3 regions of the Pseudomonas sp. Marseille-P9899 genome follow, and region 3 is predicted to be linked to each of the others. Evidence: predicted binding sites of a transcription regulator. Region 3 holds the regulator's gene; each other region holds the start of a gene.
The links. Region 3 encodes sigma-54, which starts transcription at its own class of promoters, with help from an activator protein. Its sites were predicted from a motif close to ANTGGCATNNANNTTGCTNT; they were not measured.
Positions count from the first base shown of each region.

Region 1: a site for sigma-54 is predicted at 4,421-4,440, ahead of glnA (type I glutamate--ammonia ligase). Genes of this name have one in related genera too.
Region 2: a site for sigma-54 is predicted at 3,730-3,749, ahead of HWV67_RS12895 (flagellar basal body rod protein FlgF). Genes of this name have one in related genera too.

Region 1 covers NZ_CAESCG010000005.1:48,671-55,272, reverse strand. Annotated here, with positions in the region: gene ntrC (nitrogen regulation protein NR(I)) at 1-436, opposite strand, end outside; gene glnL (nitrogen regulation protein NR(II)) at 433-1,518, opposite strand; gene aroQ (gamma subclass chorismate mutase AroQ) at 1,774-2,301, opposite strand; partial or broken gene HWV67_RS31815 (cupin domain-containing protein) at 2,290-2,694, opposite strand; gene glnA (type I glutamate--ammonia ligase) at 2,919-4,325, opposite strand; gene thiI (tRNA uracil 4-sulfurtransferase ThiI) at 4,655-6,109, shown strand; gene typA (translational GTPase TypA) at 6,239-6,602, shown strand, end outside.
Region 2 covers NZ_CAESCG010000002.1:776,701-783,302, forward strand. Annotated here, with positions in the region: gene flgB (flagellar basal body rod protein FlgB) at 380-787, shown strand; gene flgC (flagellar basal body rod protein FlgC) at 791-1,231, shown strand; gene flgD (flagellar hook assembly protein FlgD) at 1,247-1,969, shown strand; gene flgE (flagellar hook protein FlgE) at 2,000-3,331, shown strand; gene HWV67_RS12890 (hypothetical protein) at 3,422-3,601, shown strand; gene HWV67_RS12895 (flagellar basal body rod protein FlgF) at 3,806-4,546, shown strand; gene flgG (flagellar basal-body rod protein FlgG) at 4,592-5,377, shown strand; gene flgH (flagellar basal body L-ring protein FlgH) at 5,411-6,106, shown strand; gene HWV67_RS12910 (flagellar basal body P-ring protein FlgI) at 6,119-6,602, shown strand, end outside.
Region 3 covers NZ_CAESCG010000002.1:121,906-128,507, reverse strand. Annotated here, with positions in the region: gene HWV67_RS09845 (KpsF/GutQ family sugar-phosphate isomerase) at 37-1,011, shown strand; gene HWV67_RS09840 (KdsC family phosphatase) at 1,011-1,532, shown strand; gene lptC (LPS export ABC transporter periplasmic protein LptC) at 1,541-2,113, shown strand; gene lptA (lipopolysaccharide transport periplasmic protein LptA) at 2,100-2,630, shown strand; gene lptB (LPS export ABC transporter ATP-binding protein) at 2,630-3,355, shown strand; gene HWV67_RS09820 (RNA polymerase factor sigma-54) at 3,533-5,026, shown strand; gene hpf (ribosome hibernation-promoting factor, HPF/YfiA family) at 5,108-5,416, shown strand; gene ptsN (PTS IIA-like nitrogen regulatory protein PtsN) at 5,429-5,893, shown strand; gene rapZ (RNase adapter RapZ) at 5,896-6,602, shown strand, end outside.

The DNA.
Region 1 (6,602 bases), on a different contig from region 3:
GCGCTTCACCGATGATTTCCGGGGTGCGGGTCAGGGTGGGTGCCACGTCACCGCCCTGTTGCTCCTGGGCATGCTGGTTCGCGCGCTTGACCAGCGAGACGGCTTCGTCGACGTCGAACGGCTTGGGCAGGTACTCGAAGGCACCGCCCTGATACGAAGCAACCGCGCTGTCCAGGTCGGAGTGCGCGGTCATGATGATCACCGGGAGCCGCGGATGCTGCTCGCGAATCTGCGCCAGCAGGTCGAGGCCGCTGGCACCCGGCATGCGGATATCGGAAATGATCACATCCGGCTGCTGGCGGGCCAGGCGGCTCATGACGCCATCGGCACTGTCGAAGCTTTGGGTGGTCATGCCTTCCTGTTGCAAGGCTTTTTCCAGGACCCAGCGGATGGAACGGTCGTCATCGACGATCCAGACAGTTTCACTACGGCTCATGAGGAAGCGGCTCCTTGTTCCAGTGGCAGGAAGATCGAGAAGGTGGTGTGACCCGGATGGCTGTCACATTCGATCAGGCCCTGATGCTGGCTGATGATGTTCTGGGTGATGGCCAGGCCCAGCCCGGTGCCGTCCGGGCGGCCGCTGACCATGGGATAGAAGAGGGTGTCCTGGAGTTCCGCCGGGATGCCGGGGCCGTTGTCGATGATCTCAATCTTGGCCACCAGGCGATGGCGGATATGGCCGATGGTGAACTGGCGCATGGCGCGGCTGCGCAGGGTGATGCGGCCCAGGCGCAGTTCGTTCTGCGCGCTGATGGCCTGCATGGCGTTGCGCACGATGTTGAGCACGGCCTGGATCATCTGTTCGCGGTCGATCAGGACGTCCGGCAGGCTCGGGTCGTAGTCGCGCACCAAAGTGATGCCACCCTGGGTTTCGGCCTCGACCAGGCTGCAGACCCGTTCAAGCACTTCGTGGACGTTGGTCAGCGCGAGCATCGGCAGCTTGTTCGAGCCAAGCATGCGGTCCACCAGATTCCGCAGGCGGTCGGCTTCTTCGATGATGACGTTGGTGTAGTCCTTCAATCCTTCGTCGGGCAGTTCGCGGGCCAGCAACTGGGCTGCGCCGCGGATGCCGCCCAACGGGTTCTTGATTTCGTGGGCCATGCCGCGCACGAGCATCTTGGTGGTTTCCTGCTTGGACAGTTGCGCTTCTTCCTTGGTGATGCGCAGCAGGCGGTCGCGCGGATGCACTTCGAGCAGCAGCAGGGTCCGGCCACTGTTGAGGATCGGCGTGACGGCGTAGTCGACGGTCAGGCTCTGGCCGGTCAGCGAGGTGAGCATGGCTTCGCGTTTGGTGAACGGATGCGCGTGCTCCACGGCCTGGCGCAGGGAGTGCAGTGCTTCGGTCGATTCGGTGAACAGTTCGCTGATGAACTGGCCATGGCTGCGCTGGCCGCTGATGGCCAGGAGCATTTCCGCCGCCGGGTTCATGTACTCAAGGCGCAGTTCGGCGTTGAGCAGGATGGTGGCGGTGGTCAGGTTGTCCAGTAGTAATCGGTGCAGTGCATCGCTGATGGTCATGTGGCGTCTTTGACCTCTTTTGGCACATTTCGGGCCTGGTGCTAGCCAGGGGCGCGGGCGCTGGTATTCCGCTGATGCGAGGAAAATGCAAAAAGCAAACCAAGGCTCCGAAAAGAAGCGGAATCCCCGGAGAATCACCTGAATCTGCCCGAAAAAGGCCTACAAACGCCTGAGCAGGAAGAATTTATGACCCAAATTGGTGTGAGGGGCGCAGGTGCATGCATTTGCACGCACCAATATAGAGCATAGGTGGGCTCAGGGCTGGGGGGTACACAATTGGGCGCTGGCGCGGATCAAGGCAAGGTTGCGCTGCGGGCCAAGCTTGCGCTGTTCGATCAGCCGGGAGGTCATCCGCGGGCAGTGGGCGGGGCGTGCAAGGTCCAGGGCGGCAAGGTTTTCCAGCAACTCGCCTTGCAGGGCGTCCAGGCGCGGGCGTAGCTGAGTGGCCAGGTCCATGCGTGGTATTGACGGTGCACCGCCCTCGGCGAGCCAGCGCGTCAGTGCGCTGTATTGAAGCAGCTTGTTGGCTTCGATCTGGTCAGCGAAGAAATCATCGACCCGTTGTTCGCTCAGCCCGTGTTGCGCTGCCTGGGTGCGGGCGTTGGCGAGGACCTGGCGCTCACGGGCGGCGGCGTGTACGGGTTGGCCGGTGTCCCATTTGTTCAGTGCGACTGCTTCGGCGAGCTCAAGGCGTTGCTCGATGCTGTCGAGCAGCGCTTGCAGGGCTTCGCTGCCGGGCTCCTGAAATTCCTCGTCCGTCGTCGCGGCCAGGCTCAGCGGCATGCTTTCGCTGCCGGCGTAGAACACCATCAGCTCGGCGGGCTGGCTGCCCGTTTTGCCGCGGTGAATGCCATCAACCATCTCTGCCACTGCATCACCGGCTTTCAGGCGTGTCTGCTGTGCGCCACCTGGCGTTTCGACCAGCAGTTCACCCGATAACAGGTAGGCGGCATTGGGAATCGGGTGGCGGTGCCAGTCGAGGGTGGTGTGGGCCGGAATGCGTATTTTCAGCAGGGTCAGTTCCGGTTGGCCGTCGGGATAGCGGGTATAGGGTGAGCCGTCCCATGCCTGGGTGCTGCGCAGGAGTACCCGGGATTCGATACCGGAATGAGGGGTGGGTGCAGCGCAGGCAACGAGAGGGATAAGCAACGAAAGTAGCGCAAGGAAACGCATCATGCTGATCTCGGTAAAGGGCGAGACAGCATGGGCGAGGCCGTGCAATGGAACGATCAGAGCGGGCTTATTTTGATGTCCGAAAAGAGGCTTTCAGTGCGAAGCCGTTTTCAATTTTGCAGCACGATGGCCTCACCGCGCGCGCAAAAAAATGCCCCGGCAAGCCGGGGCATTTTGAGTGAGCGCCAAGGACGGCATTTTCATGCCGCCCTTGTGTCACGCTGGAATCAGCAGCTGTAGTACAGCTCGTATTCCAGTGGGTGTACGAAGGTGCGAACCTTGATTTCTTCTTCGGATTTCAGAGCGATGTAGGCATCGATGAAGTCGTCGGAGAACACGCCGCCCTTGGTCAGGAACGCGCGGCCCTTGTCCAGCTCTTCCAGGGCTTCTTTCAGGCTGCCACAAACCTGTGGAATTTCCTTGGCCTCTTCAGGCGGCAGGTCATACAGGTTCTTGTCGGCGGCATCGCCAGGGTGGATCTTGTTCTGGATACCGTCCAGGCCGGCCATCAGCAGTGCTGCGAAGGCCAGGTACGGGTTGGCAGCCGGATCCGGGAAGCGCGCTTCGATACGACGAGCTTTCGGGCTGGAAACGTAAGGAATACGGATCGAAGCGGAACGGTTACGAGCCGAGTAGGCCAGCATTACCGGAGCTTCGAAGCCTGGAACCAGACGCTTGTAGGAGTTGGTCGAAGGGTTGGTGAAACCGTTCAGAGCCTTACCGTGCTTGATGATGCCGCCGATGAAGTACAGAGCGGTATCGGACAGGCCGGCATAGCCTTCGCCAGCGAAGGTGTTCTTGCCGTCTTTCCAGATCGACATGTGAACGTGCATGCCCGAGCCGTTGTCGCCGTACAGAGGCTTCGGCATGAAGGTCGCGGTGCGGCCGTAGGCATCGGCAACGTTGTGCACGACGTACTTCAGGGTTTGAACTTCGTCGGCCTTCTTCACCAGGGTGTTGAACTTGACGCCGATTTCGTTCTGGCCGGCAGTCGCCACTTCGTGGTGGTGAACTTCGACGGTCTGACCCATTTCTTCCAGTGCGTTGCACATGGCAGTACGGATTTCATGGTCATGGTCGAACGGCGGAACAGGGAAGTAGCCGCCTTTGACGCCTGGACGGTGGCCTTTGTTGCCGCCTTCGACGTCCTGGTCGGACATCCAGGAACCTTGCTCGGAGAAGATCTTGAACATCGAGCCGGAGATGTCGGACTTGAACTTCACTTCGTCGAAGATGAAGAACTCTGGCTCTGGACCGGCGAATACGGTGTCGCCGATCAGGGTGCTTTTCAGGTGCTCTTCAGCGCGCTTGGCGATCGCACGTGGGTCGCGGTCGTAGCCTTGCATGCTCGAAGGTTCGATGATGTCGCAGACCAGGATCAGGGTCGGCTCTTCGGTGAACGGGTCCAGCACGGCAGTATCGTCAACCGGCATCAGGATCATGTCGGAGGCTTCGATGCCTTTCCAGCCAGCGATGGAGGAACCATCGAACATCTTGCCGACTTCGAAGAAGTCGTCATCCAGCGCATCACGGGCTGGCATGGTCACGTGGTGCTGAGTGCCTTTGGTGTCAGTGAAGCGCAGATCAATCCATTTAACGTCATGATCTTTGATGAGTTGAACCGACTTCGACATAGTGTCCTCCGGGTGGGGTAGAGCTTGCCTGTGCAGCCCTTTAATTTGGGTGATGCCGGGCGCGAATACTCGGCCAAGGCAACCTGCCTCACAAGGGAGCAAATTGCATGCCAGTGCCCCGAAGTGGAATTTTTGCCCCAATCTCAAGCGTTTCAGCTGCTCCTGGCGGATTTCTGGCTTTTTTGTGCACTGTTTAGATGCGCAAATTTGTTTAGGCGAACCAAAACGGTGCAGAGAAAACCTTCTGTACAAAAGTTGGTCAAACCTTGAGCAATTTCCGCTATAATCCGCGCCCCCCTTTTTCGGCTGGCCACTCGCGCGCTGTTTTCATGAAACTAATCGTCAAAGTCTTCCCAGAAATCACCATTAAGAGCCGGCCGGTTCGCAAGCGTTTCATCCGTCAATTGGCCCGCAACATTCGCACCGTGCTCAAGGACCTCGATCCTGCGCTCGCGGTCGACGGTGTCTGGGACAACCTCGAGGTGGTCACCCGCATCGAAGACGAGAAGGTGCTGCGCGAGATGACCGAGCGCCTGAGCTGCACGCCGGGTATCGCGCATTTCCTGCAGGTTGATGAATACCCGCTGGGCGACTTCGACGATATCGTCGCCAAGTGCAAGGCGCACTTCGGCCACCTGCTGGCCGGCAAGCGCTTCGCCGTGCGCTGCAAGCGCGGCGGCCACCACGACTTCACCTCGATGGACGTCGACCGTTATGTTGGCAGCCAGTTGCGCCAGCAGTGCGGCGCCGCCGGCATCGACCTGCGCACCCCTGAAGTCCAGGTGCGCATCGAGATTCGTGACAAGCGCCTGTACGTGATCCACAACCAGCACAAAGGCATCGGCGGTTACCCGCTGGGCGCGCTGGAGCAGACCCTGGTGCTGATGTCCGGTGGTTTCGACTCCACCGTCGCCGCCTACCAGATGATGCGTCGCGGCCTGATGACCCATTTCTGTTTCTTCAACCTGGGTGGTCGCGCGCACGAACTGGGCGTGATGGAAGTTGCTCACTACCTCTGGAAGAAATACGGCAGCAGCCAGCGCGTGCTGTTCGTCAGCGTGCCGTTCGAGGAAGTGGTCGGCGAGATCCTCGGCAAGGTCGACAACAGTTATATGGGCGTGACCCTGAAGCGCATGATGCTGCGCGCCGCCAGCAACATCGCCGACCGCCTGCAGATCGACGCACTGGTGACCGGCGAGGCGATTTCCCAGGTGTCGAGCCAGACCCTGCCGAACCTCGCGGTGATCGACTCGGCCACCGAGAAGCTGGTACTGCGCCCGCTGCTGGCCAGCCACAAGCAAGACATCATCGACCAGGCCTACGAAATCGGCACCGCCGAATTCGCCAAGCACATGCCCGAGTATTGCGGCGTGATTTCGGTGAACCCGACTACCTGCGCCAAGCGTCACCGCGTCGACCACGAAGAGAAGCAGTTCGACATGGCCGTGCTGGAGCGCGCCCTGGAGCGTGCTCGCCTGGTCTCGATCGACAACGTGATCGATGAACTTGGCCAGGATATCCAGATCGAAGAAGTCAGCCAGGCGCTGGCCGGGCACGTGGTGATCGATATTCGTCACCCCGACGCCCAGGAAGACCAGCCTCTGGAACTGGACGGCATCGAGGTCCAGGCCTTGCCGTTCTATGCCCTCAACAGTCGCTTCAAGGAACTGGATGCTACGCGCCAGTACCTGCTGTATTGCGACAAGGGTGTGATGAGCCGGCTGCACGCTCACCACTTGCTGAGTGAGGGACATGCCAATGTGCGCGTTTATCGTCCGACATAAGACGCCCGGGCTGTATGGCGGCAGTATCCGCCACCGCCCTCCCGACCGACGGGTCCGCTGAGCGCCGTTCATTCATATTCGCCACCTAGACTGGGTGGCAACCCGAATCCTCTGATCGAGATACACCACGTGATCGAAAATCTGCGCAACATCGCCATCATTGCCCACGTTGACCATGGTAAAACCACCCTGGTTGACAAACTCCTGCGTCAGTCCGGCACTCTGGAGCGTAACGAGCTCAACGACGAGCGCGTCATGGACTCCAACGACCAGGAAAAAGAGCGCGGCATTACCATTCTGGCGAAGAACACCGCCATCAACTGGAATGGCTACCACATCAACATCGTCGACACCCCCGGCCACGCCGACTTCGGCGGTGAAGTAGAGCGCGTGATGTCGATGGTCGACTCCGTTCTGCTGCTGGTCGACGCTCAAGACGGCCCTATGCCGCAAACCCGTTTCGTGACCAAGAAGGCGTTCGAAGCCGGTCTGA
Region 2 (6,602 bases), 650 kb from region 3:
TCATTCCTTAAACGTCTTTGGAGTCACGGTGCGTCCTTGCGTGGTGCAGGCCTGGCTGGTAATGGCGGCGCTAGAGCCACGCAACGAGCGCGGCGGATGGTAACGAACCTGCCATTAAAATGACATCCTTTTGACGCCAGCTTTCCGTGAGGTTGGTTGCCACAAAAGGACCCTTTCAGCGGCGGCCATCGGCAAGCGGCAACTCGCGGCATTGCCGCTTTGCTGGCGGCAGGCGGAAATCCATTGCCGCTTTTCTGGCATTGCCGCCTGCGGCATTTCAGCAAAAGCCCCGGTTTTACTGGGGTTTAGTGTTTTGGCATGGGACTTGCTCTTTCATCGGCAACGAACCATCCGGCCAACCTTCGAAGGTTTCCCCGACATGAGCATCAGTTTCGACAAAGCGCTTGGCATCCATGAAAAGGCCCTCGGCTTCCGCGCCCAGCGCGCCGAAGTGCTGGCCAACAACATCGCCAACGCCGATACGCCGAACTTCAAGGCGCGGGACATGGACTTCTCGTCCGTTCTGCAGGCCGAGACCGACAAGGTCAAGAACGGCCACTTCGCCCTGGACCGGACCAACTCCAAGCACATCGAAGCCGAAGGCGTGACCCTCAGCGACGAAGCGCTGCAATACCGCACGCCGATGCAGCCGTCGATCGACCAGAACACCGTCGATGCGCAGCTTGAGCAATCGAGCTACGCCGAGAACTCGGTCGGTTTCCAGGCCAGCTTCACGCTGCTCAACAGTAAATTCAAAGGGCTGGTTTCGGCCCTGCGCGGAGAGTAATCCATGTCCCTCGCCAGTGTTTTCAACATCGCCGGTAGCGGCATGAGCGCCCAGACCACCCGTCTGAACACCGTCGCTTCGAATATCGCCAACGCCGAGACCGTCTCGTCGAGCATCGACCAGACCTATCGCGCCCGTCACCCGGTGTTCGCCACCACCTTCCAGCAGGCCCAGAACGGCAGTCAGTCGCTGTTCCAGGACCAGGATGCGGCAGGGCAGGGCGTGCAGGTGCTTGGCGTGGTCGAGGACCAGAGCAATCTCGAAGCCCGCTACGAGCCGAACCATCCGGCGGCGAACAAGGACGGCTACGTCTACTACCCGAACGTCAATGTCGTCGAGGAAATGGCCGACATGATTTCGGCCAGTCGTTCCTTCCAGACCAACGCCGAGTTGATGAACACGGCCAAGACCATGATGCAGAAAGTTCTGACCCTGGGTCAGTGATAAAGGACCACGCCAATGGCCAGCGTCAACGATACAACCGCAGGAGTTAACCTGAACGACGTCATCAAGGCGTCGGCGAAGACCACGACGACTCAAACGGGTGTCGCCTCCGCTACCAACAGCTCGACCGGCGGTAAGACGCTGGGCAAGGATGCGTTCCTGCAGTTGCTGGTTACCCAGATGCAGCATCAGAACCCGCTCGATCCGCAGGACAACAGCGAGTTCGTCGCTCAGTTGGCGCAGTTCAGCAGCCTGGAAGGCATCACCTCGCTTAACGAGTCGGTGACCGCGATTTCCGGCAACTACAAATCGTCGCAGGCGCTGCAGGCGTCGTCGCTGGTGGGTCGCTCGGTGATCGCCCAGACCGACAAGGCAGTGGTCGATACCACCAAGAGCCTGAGCGGTTCGGTCGTGGTGCCGCAGTCGGTGAGCAGTGTCACGCTCTCCATCACCGACAAGGACGGCAACGTCGTGCGTACCATCGACATGGGTGCACAAGCGGCCGGCAATGCCGCGTTCGTCTGGGACGGCAAGAACGGAAGTGGCGAAGTGCTTTCGCCGGGGACCTACAACTTCAAGGCCACCACCACTGTCGATGGCAAGGCCATGGAAATGTACACCTTGCTGCCGGCCACGGTCAGCAGCGTCACCATCAGTCAGACAGGGGGCGAGATGATGTTGAACCTCGCCGGTCAGGGCAGCGTCGCGCTGTCCAAAGTCCAAACCATCGGTATATAGAGCCGGCTAACGCGGCACAGGAGTGGAAAGATGTCTTTCAATATCGGCCTTAGCGGTCTCTATGCAGCCAGCAAGCAGCTCGACGTTACCGGCAACAACATTGCCAACGTCGCGACCACCGGTTTCAAATCCTCCCGCGCGGAGTTCGAAGACGTTTACTCGGCCAGCAAGCTGGGCGTCGGCAGCAAGACCGTCGGTAACGGCGTGCGTCTGGCTGCGGTCTCGCAACAGTTCGGCCAGGGTGACATCAACAACACCGGCAACGTGCTGGACATGGGTATCCAGGGTCAGGGTTACTTCATCCTCAGCGACAACGGTTCGCTGAGCTACACCCGTTCCGGCGCCTTCCAGACCAACAAGGACAACTACGTCGTCACCAACGACGGCGTACGCCTGCAGGGTTATGCCGCAGACGAAAACGGCACCATCCTCAAGTCCGGTCTTACCGACCTGAAAATCGACACCTCGGCACTGGCACCGAAGGCCACCAGCCTGATCGACCAGGGCATCAACCTGAACTCCTCGGCCGACAGCATTCCGCTGCCGACCGCAACGCCGGCCGGCCCGACCTTCGTGCCAACCGACGAGACCACGTACAACAAGAAGTTCTCGACCGAGATCTACGATAGCCAGGGTAATAAACACACCATGGAGCAGTACTATCGCAAGACCGATCAGAACACCTGGACCATGTACACCCTGGTCGACGGTCGCAACCCGCAGAACCCGGCGAGCACCACGCCGCTGGTGGGTAGCATGACCTTCAAGTCCGATGGCACCATCAACACCATGACCGGTACGACCGCTCCGGATGACAGCTTCGCGGTGGTCAACAACGTCTTCACCCTGAAGGGCTGGATTCCGTCGGCGTACAACGCTACTACCGGTACCTGGAGCCCGAACGGTTCGGTCGGCAATGCCGACGGCATCCGCGTGGACATGAACTCGACGTCCTCCTACAACACCGAGACCGCGCGCCTGTCGCAGTCCCAGGACGGCTATGCCACCGGTATCCTGTCGAGCCTGAGCATCGACTCCACCGGCGTCATGTTCGCAAGCTTCAGCAACCAGCAGTCTCGCGCCATTGGCCAGGTGGCAATTGCCAGCTTCGCCAACGAGCAGGGTCTGCAGCAGCAGGGCGGCACGCGCTGGAAAGAAACCTACGCGTCGGGCATTCCTGGCGTCGACACGCCGAAGACCGGCACCCTGGGTTCGATCCAGTCCAACTCCCTGGAAGAGTCCAACGTCAACCTGACCCAGGAACTGGTCGAGCTGGTGAAGGCGCAGTCCAACTACCAGGCCAACGCCAAGACCATCTCCACTCAGAGCTCCATCATGCAGACCATCATCCAGATGACCTGATGGCGGTGGCGCCGGTTCATCCGGTGCCCTGAGTGTTACGCGAGCCCCTTCCCGGTCCGGGCGGGGGTTCGTTGTTTTCGGAGGTATGTGATGAAGCGATCCCTGTGTCTTGTGCTGGTACTGTTGGCGGCCCAGTCCTGGGCGGCAATGGCGCCCTGGTACCGCTGGGAAAGCCAGGCCGACGGGCGTCTGGTGTGTTCGCAGCATTCGCCGGGCGAGGGCTGGAGGCAATTTGCCGGGCCCTTCAGCAATGCCGGGTGCCGTCCCTGAATGTCCGGGGGCGGGATCTTGCCGCCAGCGGCAGCCTGCCGCCGATAATTTGTCTTTCTCTCTCTCCCTGAAACGACCCTCAATCGACAAAGCCCCGAAAACACTGGGCTTTTGCACTCGTTTCATTAATTGGTTCGAAAATTGCTTCACCGTGCCAGAGCAGCGGTGAACGGCAAGTGTTCGCCAGCGCAGCGGAGGATGACTGTGGACAAGATGCTATACGTGGCCATGACCGGCGCCAGCCAGAACGCGCTGGCCCAGCGGGCCCACGCCAACAACCTGGCGAACATTTCCACCAGCGGTTTTCAGCGTGACCTGGAGCAGGCGCGTTCGATGCCGGTTTTCGGTGACAGCTTTCCGGCGCGGGCCTATGCCATGACCGAGCGCCCGGCGACCGATTTCAGCCCCGGTGCGCTGCAGGAAACCGGCCGTGACATGGACGTTGCCATCGGCGGCGACGGTTTCATTGCCGTGCAGGCGCCCGACGGCAGCGAAGCCTATGTGCGTACCGCGAGCCTGAACATTGACGCCGTTGGTGTCCTGCGCGCCGGCAATGGCATGCCGGTGATGGGCAACGGTGGTCCGATCGCCGTGCCGCCTGAGCAGAAGGTCGAGATCGGCCAGGACGGCACCATCAGCATCCGCGCCATGGGCGAAGGCCCGCGGGTGATGGCTGAGGTTGACCGGATCAAGCTGGTCAATCCGGACCTGAAGACCATGACCAAAGGCCTCGATGGCCTGATCCATACCAAGAGCGGCCAGCCTGCCGACGCCGATGCCAATGTGCAGGTGGTGTCCGGCTTCCTGGAGGCGAGCAACGTCAATGCCGTGGAAGAGATGACCTCGGTCCTCGCCCTGGCCCGGCAGTTCGAACTGCACGTCAAGATGATGAACACGGCCAAGGAAGGCGACGAAGCCATGGCTCGGGTTTTGCAAATCAGCTAATTACACAGGCGTAGCGCCGTAAAACAGGCGTACGAGGAGAACAGCATGCTTCCGGCTCTTTGGGTCAGTAAAACCGGTCTGTCCGCCCAGGACACCAACCTCACCGTCATCTCCAACAACCTGGCGAACGTCTCGACCACCGGTTTCAAACGTGATCGCGCCGAGTTCCAGGACCTGCTCTATCAGGTCAAGCGCCAGCCAGGTGCCCAGTCGACCCAGGACAGCGAACTGCCGTCGGGTCTGCAGGTCGGTACCGGTGTGCGCATCGTCGGCACCCAGAAAAACTTCATGACCGGCAGCCTGCAAACCACCGAGAACCCGCTGGACCTCGCGGTCAACGGCCGTGGTTTCTTCCAGGTTCTGCAGCCGGATGGCACCGTTTCCTACACCCGTGACGGCACCTTCCACCTGAACTCCGATGGCCAGGTCGTGACTGCCAACGGCTTCGCCCTGGAACCGGCTGTTGTCGTGCCGCCAGATGCGCAGACCTTCACCGTTGGCCAGGACGGCACCGTGTCGATCACCACCGCCGGCAGCCCTGCCGCACAGGTCATCGGCAACATCCAGACCGCCGACTTCATCAACCCGGCCGGTCTGCAGGCCATGGGTGGCAACCTGTTCCTGGAAACCGCCGCCAGCGGCGCGCCGCAGATCGGTACCCCGGGCCTCAACGGCTTCGGCACCACCCTGCAGCAAACCCTGGAAAACTCCAACGTCAGCACCGTGGAAGAGCTGGTCAACATGATCACCACCCAACGCGCCTACGAAATGAACTCCAAGGTCATTTCCACCGCCGACCAGATGCTCTCGTACGTTACCCAGAACCTGTAATTGAAGTAGCTGTTACACCGTGAGGTCAGAGTCATGAGCCGTTTGCTATCCGTATTCGCCCTGGGGGGGGCGGTGTTGCTGGCTGGTTGCGTCGCGCCGACGCCCAAGCCCAACGATCCGTACTACGCGCCGGTATTGCCGCGTACGCCCCTGCCGGCGGCGGCCAACAACGGCTCGATCTACCAGGCCGGTTTCGAGCAGAACCTGTACAGCGACCGCAAGGCGTTCCGGGTCGGTGACATCATCACCATCACCCTGAACGAGCGCACCCAGGCCAGCAAGAACGCCAACTCGCAGATCGGCAAGAACAGCAATGCCGAGCTGGGCCTGACCTCGTTGTTCGGTTCGAGCCTGACCACCAACAACCCGATCGGCAGCAACGACCTGAGCCTCAGCGCCGGCTACAGCGGCGACCGCACCACCAAAGGCGACAGCAAGGCGGCCCAGGGCAACACCCTGACCGGCTCGATCACGGTCACCGTGGCCGACGTGCTGCCCAACGGCATCATTGCCGTGCGCGGCGAGAAATGGATGACGCTCAATACCGGTGACGAACTGGTACGCATCGCCGGCATGGTTCGCGCCGACGACATCGCCACCGACAACACCGTGCCGTCGACCCGGGTCGCCGATGCGCGCATCACCTATTCGGGAACCGGTTCCTTCGCCGACGCCAGCCAGCCGGGATGGTTCGACCGCTTCTTCCTCAGCCCGCTTTTCCCGTTCTAGGTCCGGATGCCCATGTTCAACTTCAAGCAACTGCTTGCCGCGACCCTTCTGCTCAGTGCGGCGTTCAGCGCCCACGCCGAGCGCCTGAAGGACATCGCCAGCATTTCCGGCGTGCGCTCCAACCAGTTGATTGGTTACGGCCTGGTCGTGGGCCTGAACGGTACGGGTGACCAGACCACCCAGACCCCGTTTACCCTGCAGACCTTCAACAACATGCTCTCGCAGTTCGGCATCAAGGTGCCGGCCGGCTCGGGTAACGTGCAGTTGAAGAACGTCGCCGCAGTGTCGATTCATGCAGACCTGCCGCCGTTCGCCAAGCCGGGCCAGGTGGTCGACATTACCGTGTCCTCCATCGGTAACTCCAAGAGCCTGCGCGGCGGCAGCCTGCTGATGACGCCGCTCAAGGGTATCGACGGCAACGTCTACGCCATCGCCCAGGGCAACCTGGTGGTGGGCGGTTTCGACGCCGAAGGTCGCGACGGCTCGAAGATCACCG
Region 3 (6,602 bases):
ATCCCGGCCTTTTCATCAGGCAACCCGATTTCCGACATGAGCCAATCCACCGACCTGATCCAATCCGCACAGCGCACCATCCGCTACGAAATCGAAGCGGTAGAAGGCCTGCTGGCCCATATCGACGCCGACTTCGTGAAGGCTTGCGAACTGATCCTGGGGAGCAAGGGCCGCGTTGTGGTGGTGGGCATGGGCAAATCCGGCCACATCGGCAACAAGATTGCCGCGACCCTGGCCAGTACCGGGACCACGGCATTTTTCGTCCACCCCGCCGAGGCGAGCCACGGCGACATGGGCATGATTACCCGGGACGACATCATCCTGGCGCTGTCCAATTCCGGCTCCACCGCCGAAATCGTTACCCTGTTGCCGCTGATCAAGCGCCTGGGCATCAAGCTCATCAGCCTCACCGGCAACCCTGAATCGCCATTGGCCAAGGCCGCCGAGGTCAACCTCGACGCCCGCGTCGCCCAGGAAGCCTGCCCGCTCAACCTGGCGCCAACCTCTTCGACAACCGCAGCACTGGTGCTGGGCGACGCCCTGGCCATCGCCCTGCTCGAGGCCCGCGGTTTCACCGCTGAAGACTTCGCCTTCTCCCATCCGGGTGGCGCGCTGGGTCGCCGCCTGCTGCTCAAGGTCGAGAACGTGATGCATGCCGGCGAAGAACTGCCCGAGGTTCAACGCGGCACCCTGCTCAAGGACGCGCTCCTTGAAATGTCCCGCAAAGGTTTGGGCATGACCGTCGTGACCGAAGCGGATGGCAGCCTGGCAGGAATCTTCACTGACGGCGACCTGCGTCGCAGCCTGGATCGCAATATCGACGTGCACAAGACCTTGATCGAAGAGGTCATGACCGTCCACGGCAAGACCGCCCGCGCCGACATGCTCGCCGCCGAGGCCCTGAAGATCATGGAAGACCACAAGATCAGCGCACTGGTAGTGGTCGACAAGGCCGACCGTCCGGTCGGAGCCCTGAACATGCACGACCTGCTGCGCGCCGGAGTGATGTGATGAATACCCTGTTGCAACGTGGCAAGGCCATCAAGCTGGCCGTTTTCGACGTGGATGGCGTACTGACCGATGGTCGCCTGTACTTCCTCGAAGACGGCAGCGAATTCAAGACCTTCAACACCCTCGACGGTCAAGGCATCAAGATGCTGATGAACTCGGGCGTGACCACCGCAATCATCAGCGGCCGCAAGACCCCGGTGGTCGAGCGCCGCGCGAAGAACCTCGGCATCCCGCACCTGTATCAGGGTCGCGAGGACAAACTGGTGGTGCTGGACGAACTTCTCGGCCAGCTCGGCCTAAGCTATGAAGAGGTCGCCTACCTGGGCGACGACCTGCCTGACCTGCCGGTGATTCGCCGGGTAGGCCTGGGCATGGCGGTCGCCAACGCCGCGTCGTTCGTGCGCGAACACGCCCATGGCGTTACCCAGGCCCGCGGCGGCGAAGGTGCGGCTCGCGAATTCTGCGAACTGATCCTGCAAGCCCAGGGCAACCTGGAAGCGGCAAACGCCCATTACCTGTAGAGCCAGCCATGTTCAGCAAGAAAATCCGCAATATCGCGCTGTTCAGCGTGATGGCCGCGCTGCTCGCAGCGGTCGGCTACTGGAATATCGGTCCGGAGAGCTTCCTCGACCAGCCCGTTGCCCAGGTCGACGAAAGCGCTATCGACTACTATGCGATCAACGCCCACAGTGTGCAGTATCTGCCTGACGGCAAGCTGCAATACGAAATGACCGCGGACAAGGTCGAGCACCTCAAGGCCAGCGAAGTCACATTGCTGACTACGCCAGACCTGCAGATGTATCGCGGCACGGCCTACCCATGGCACGTGCAGAGCGCTCGTGGCGAGGTCAACCCGGACGGCACCGAAGTTGAATTGATCGACTCGGTCCGGGTTGCCCGCACCGACGACCAGAGCCGCACAACCATCATTACCTCCAGCCGCATGACGGTATTCCCGCAGAAGCAATATGCGCAAACCGAGCAAGACGTTAGAATCGACGGCGCCGGTGGCGTGACTACGGGCAAGGGAATGAAAGCGTATTTGAAAGACGGCAGGATGGACCTGCTGTCCAACGTAAGAGGACAGTATGAGGCTCGTTAAAACCCTCCCCTTTTTGCTCAGCCTGAGCGCAGCACTGGGAAGCGCGAGTGTCTGGGCCCTGCCTAACGACCGCGATCAACCCATTCGCATCCAGGCCGACGACGCCCAACTGGACGACAAGCAAGGTATCGCCACCTACCGTGGTGACGTGATCATCACTCAAGGTTCGATGATGATCAAAGGCAACACCGTGACCCTGACTCGTGCGCCAAACGGCGACATCGATGTGGTGACCTCCGTCGGCAACCTTGCCTACTTCGAGCAGCAGCAGAGCGCTGCGAAGCCGGACAAGATGCAGGGCTGGGCAGTCAACATCCAGTACCAGGCTCAGAAAGACCTGATCATCCTGACCGACAAGGCCAAGGTGGTGAATGAAGGCAACACGACCGAAGGCGAGAAAATCGTCTACAACTCCAAGACTCAGGTCGCCACTGCAGGCCGCGCCGGCAACCAGAAGGTCACCCAGCCACGTCAGCGTATCGACATGGTGATCCAGCCGAAGAAGAAGGCCGAGTAATGGCAACCCTTAAAGCCCAGCACTTGGCCAAGAGCTACAAGAGCCGACAAGTCGTGCGTGACGTCAGCCTGTCGATCGACAGCGGACAGATCGTCGGCCTGCTCGGCCCTAACGGCGCCGGCAAGACCACCTGTTTCTACATGATCGTCGGCCTGGTTCAGGCCGATCAGGGCCGCGTGCTGATCGACGACCTGGACGTCAGCCACCAGCCAATGCACGGCCGCGCACGCGCCGGCATCGGCTACCTGCCCCAGGAAGCCTCGATCTTCCGCAAGCTGTCGGTGGCCGACAACATCATGGCGATCCTGGAAACCCGCAAGGAACTGGATCGCGAAGGCCGTCGCAAGGAGCTGGAAAGCCTGCTGCAGGAATTCCACATCAGCCACATCCGCGACAACCTCGGCATGAGCCTGTCCGGCGGCGAGCGTCGTCGCGTGGAAATCGCCCGCGCCCTGGCTACCGCACCGAAGTTCATCCTGCTCGATGAACCCTTCGCCGGTGTCGACCCGATCTCGGTCGGCGACATCAAGCAGATCATCCACCACCTGAAAGCCAAGGGCATTGGCGTTCTGATCACTGACCACAACGTCCGTGAAACGCTGGATATCTGTGAAACCGCTTACATCGTCAACGATGGCCAACTGATCGCCGAAGGCGACTCGGAAACCATCCTGGCCAACCAGCTCGTCAAAGAGGTGTACCTGGGCCACGAGTTCCGTCTGTAGGCTCGCGTATCGGAGTGGTCCGAGCGCTGCGATTCAGCCACGATTGCGGCTTAATTGTTACAGCGCTCTAGGCAAACGTTACAGTTTCAGGCATATATCTTGCTTAGAATTGGCGCCCGCGCGCCCCTGTAGTTGATGGCGCATGCGCGCCGGCGAATAAGGTGTTAAGCCCCAGCCATGAAACCATCGCTCGTCCTAAGAATGGGCCAGCAACTGACGATGACCCCGCAGTTGCAACAGGCTATCCGTTTGCTCCAGCTCTCCACACTGGATCTGCAGCAGGAAATCCAGGAAGCCCTGGAGTCCAACCCGATGCTCGAGCGCCAGGAAGAAGGCGAAGACTTCGACAACAGCGACCCGATGGCCGACAACGCCGAGTCCAAGCCTGTTGCCGAGTCCCAGGAGAGCAGCTTCGAGCAATCCGCGCCCACCGTGGAAAACCTCGAAGAAGGCGAATGGAACGAGCGCATCCCCAACGAACTTCCGGTCGATACCGCCTGGGAAGACATCTACCAGACCAGCGCCAGCAGCCTGCCCAGCAACGACGATGACGAGTGGGACTTCACCACCCGCACATCGGCCGGCGAGAGCCTGCAAAGCCACCTGCTCTGGCAGTTGAACCTGGCACCGATGTCGGACACCGACCGACTGATCGCTGTAACCCTGATCGACTGCATCAACAACCAGGGCTACCTCGACGAGACGCTGGAAGAAGTCTGCGAATCCTTCGACCCTGAACTGGATATCGAACTGGACGAGATCGAAGCCGTCCTGCACCGCATCCAGCAGTTCGAACCCGCCGGTATCGGCGCACGCAACCTGGGCGAATGCCTGTTGCTGCAGTTGCGCCAGCTGCCCGCCAACACACCGTGGATGGCCGAGGCCAAGCGACTGGTCAGCGATTACATCGACCTGCTCGGCAGTCGCGACTACAGCCAGCTGATGCGCCGCATGAAGCTCAAGGAAGATGAGCTGCGCCAGGTGATAGAACTGGTCCAGAGCCTGAATCCACGCCCTGGCTCGCAGATCGAGTCGAGCGAACCCGAATACGTGGTTCCCGACGTGATCGTGCGCAAGGACAGCGATCGCTGGCTGGTGGAGTTGAACCAGGAAGCGGTGCCGCGCCTGAGGGTCAACCCGCAATATGCCGGCTTCGTTCGCCGCGCCGACACCAGCGCCGACAACACCTTCATGCGCAACCAACTGCAGGAAGCTCGCTGGTTCATCAAAAGCCTGCAAAGCCGCAACGAGACGCTGATGAAGGTGGCGACCCAGATCGTCGAACACCAGCGCGGCTTCCTCGACCATGGCGACGAGGCGATGAAACCGCTGGTACTGCACGACATCGCTGAAGCGGTGGGCATGCACGAATCGACGATTTCCCGGGTCACCACGCAGAAATACATGCACACGCCCCGCGGAATCTATGAGCTGAAGTACTTTTTCTCCAGCCACGTCAGCACCTCCGAAGGCGGTGAATGCTCGTCCACGGCGATCCGCGCAATCATCAAAAAACTGGTTGCCGCGGAAAATCAGAAAAAGCCATTGAGTGACAGCAAGATCGCTGGTTTACTGGAGGCACAAGGCATCCAGGTAGCACGTCGCACCGTCGCCAAGTACCGCGAATCCCTCGGCATCGCACCGTCGAGTGAGCGCAAGCGATTGATGTGACCTTCCCTGAGGTGTGCCATCGCAATTCAGTGGCAGGCGCAACACCTGCCTCTTTATGCACGGCAACAAAGGAGAAGCAGTATGCAAGTCAACATCAGTGGACATCATGTAGAAGTCACTCCGCCGCTGCGCGACTATGTCGAGCAGAAGCTCAAGCGTGTAGCAAGTCATTTCGACAAGATCACCAATGTGCAGGTGATCATGAAGGTCGAGAAACTCCAGCAGAAAGTGGAGGCCACCCTGCAAATTCCCGGTGGTGAAGTGGTAGCAAACGCCGAAGATGCAGACATGTATGCCGCGATCGACTCCTTGGCCGACAAGCTCGACCGTCAACTGAAAAAACACAAGGAAAAACAGCAAAGCCTGCTGCAAGGTACGGCTGCACGCTGATCCCCCTCATCCATGATCCGACTTGAATCCATCCTGACCCCCGGCCGTTCCCTCGTGAACGTGCCGGGTGGCAGTAAAAAGCGCGCACTTGAACAGATCGGCAACCTGATCGGGAAAGAAGTTCCTGATCTGGACGGCCAGACCGTTTATGAAGCCCTGATTGCCCGAGAAAAACTCGGCTCGACAGGATTTGGCAATGGCATCGCCATTCCCCATTGCCGCCTCAAGGGCTGTGCAAGCCCTGTCAGCGCATTGCTTCACCTGGATGCCCCCATAGATTTCGACGCCATCGATGGCGCCCCGGTAGACCTGCTGTTCGTTCTGCTGGTGCCCGAGGCTGCCACCGACGCCCACCTTGAACTGTTGCGCCAGATTGCCAGCATGCTCGATCGCAAGGATGTCCGCGACCGGCTTCGTGCGGCCAACAGCAGTACCGCCCTGTACCAGGTCGTCCTGGACGTGCAGAACGAGCCCTGAGCATGCGCCTCGTCATCGTCAGCGGCCGATCCGGCTCGGGCAAGAGCACCGCCCTCGACGTCCTTGAGGACAACGGCTTCTACTGCATCGACAACCTCCCCGCCGGCCTGCTCCCGCAGCTGGCGGAAAGCGCCCTGATCAATACCGAATTGCTGCAGCCACGGGTCGCGGTGTCCATCGACGCGCGTAACCTGCCGAGCCACCTGACACGCTTTCCGGAGCTGCTGGACGACGCGCGTGCGCGCCATATCCAGTGCGATGTGCTGTATCTCGACGCCGATGAAGAAACCCTGCTCAAGCGTTTTTCGGAGACCCGTCGACGCCACCCGCTGACCAACCAGGACCGCTCGCTGGCCGAGGCAATCCGGGTCGAAAGCGAGTTGCTGAGCCCGATTGCCGATCTTGCCGACCTGAAGATCGACACCACCAGCCTCAACCTCTATCAACTGCGTGACTCGATCAAGCTTCGCCTGCTCAACCAACCTGAGCCGGGCACCGCGTTCCTGATCGAGTCCTTTGGCTTCAAGCGCGGCATGCCGGTCGATGCTGACGTAGTGTTCGACGTTCGCTGCCTGCCGAACCCTTATTGGAAGCCCGAACTGCGCGAGCACTCCGGGCAGGATCAGCCGGTCATCGATTATCTGGCCGCGCAGCCGGATGTGGAGGAAATGTTCCAGGACATCTCCTCCTACCTGCTCAAATGGCTGCC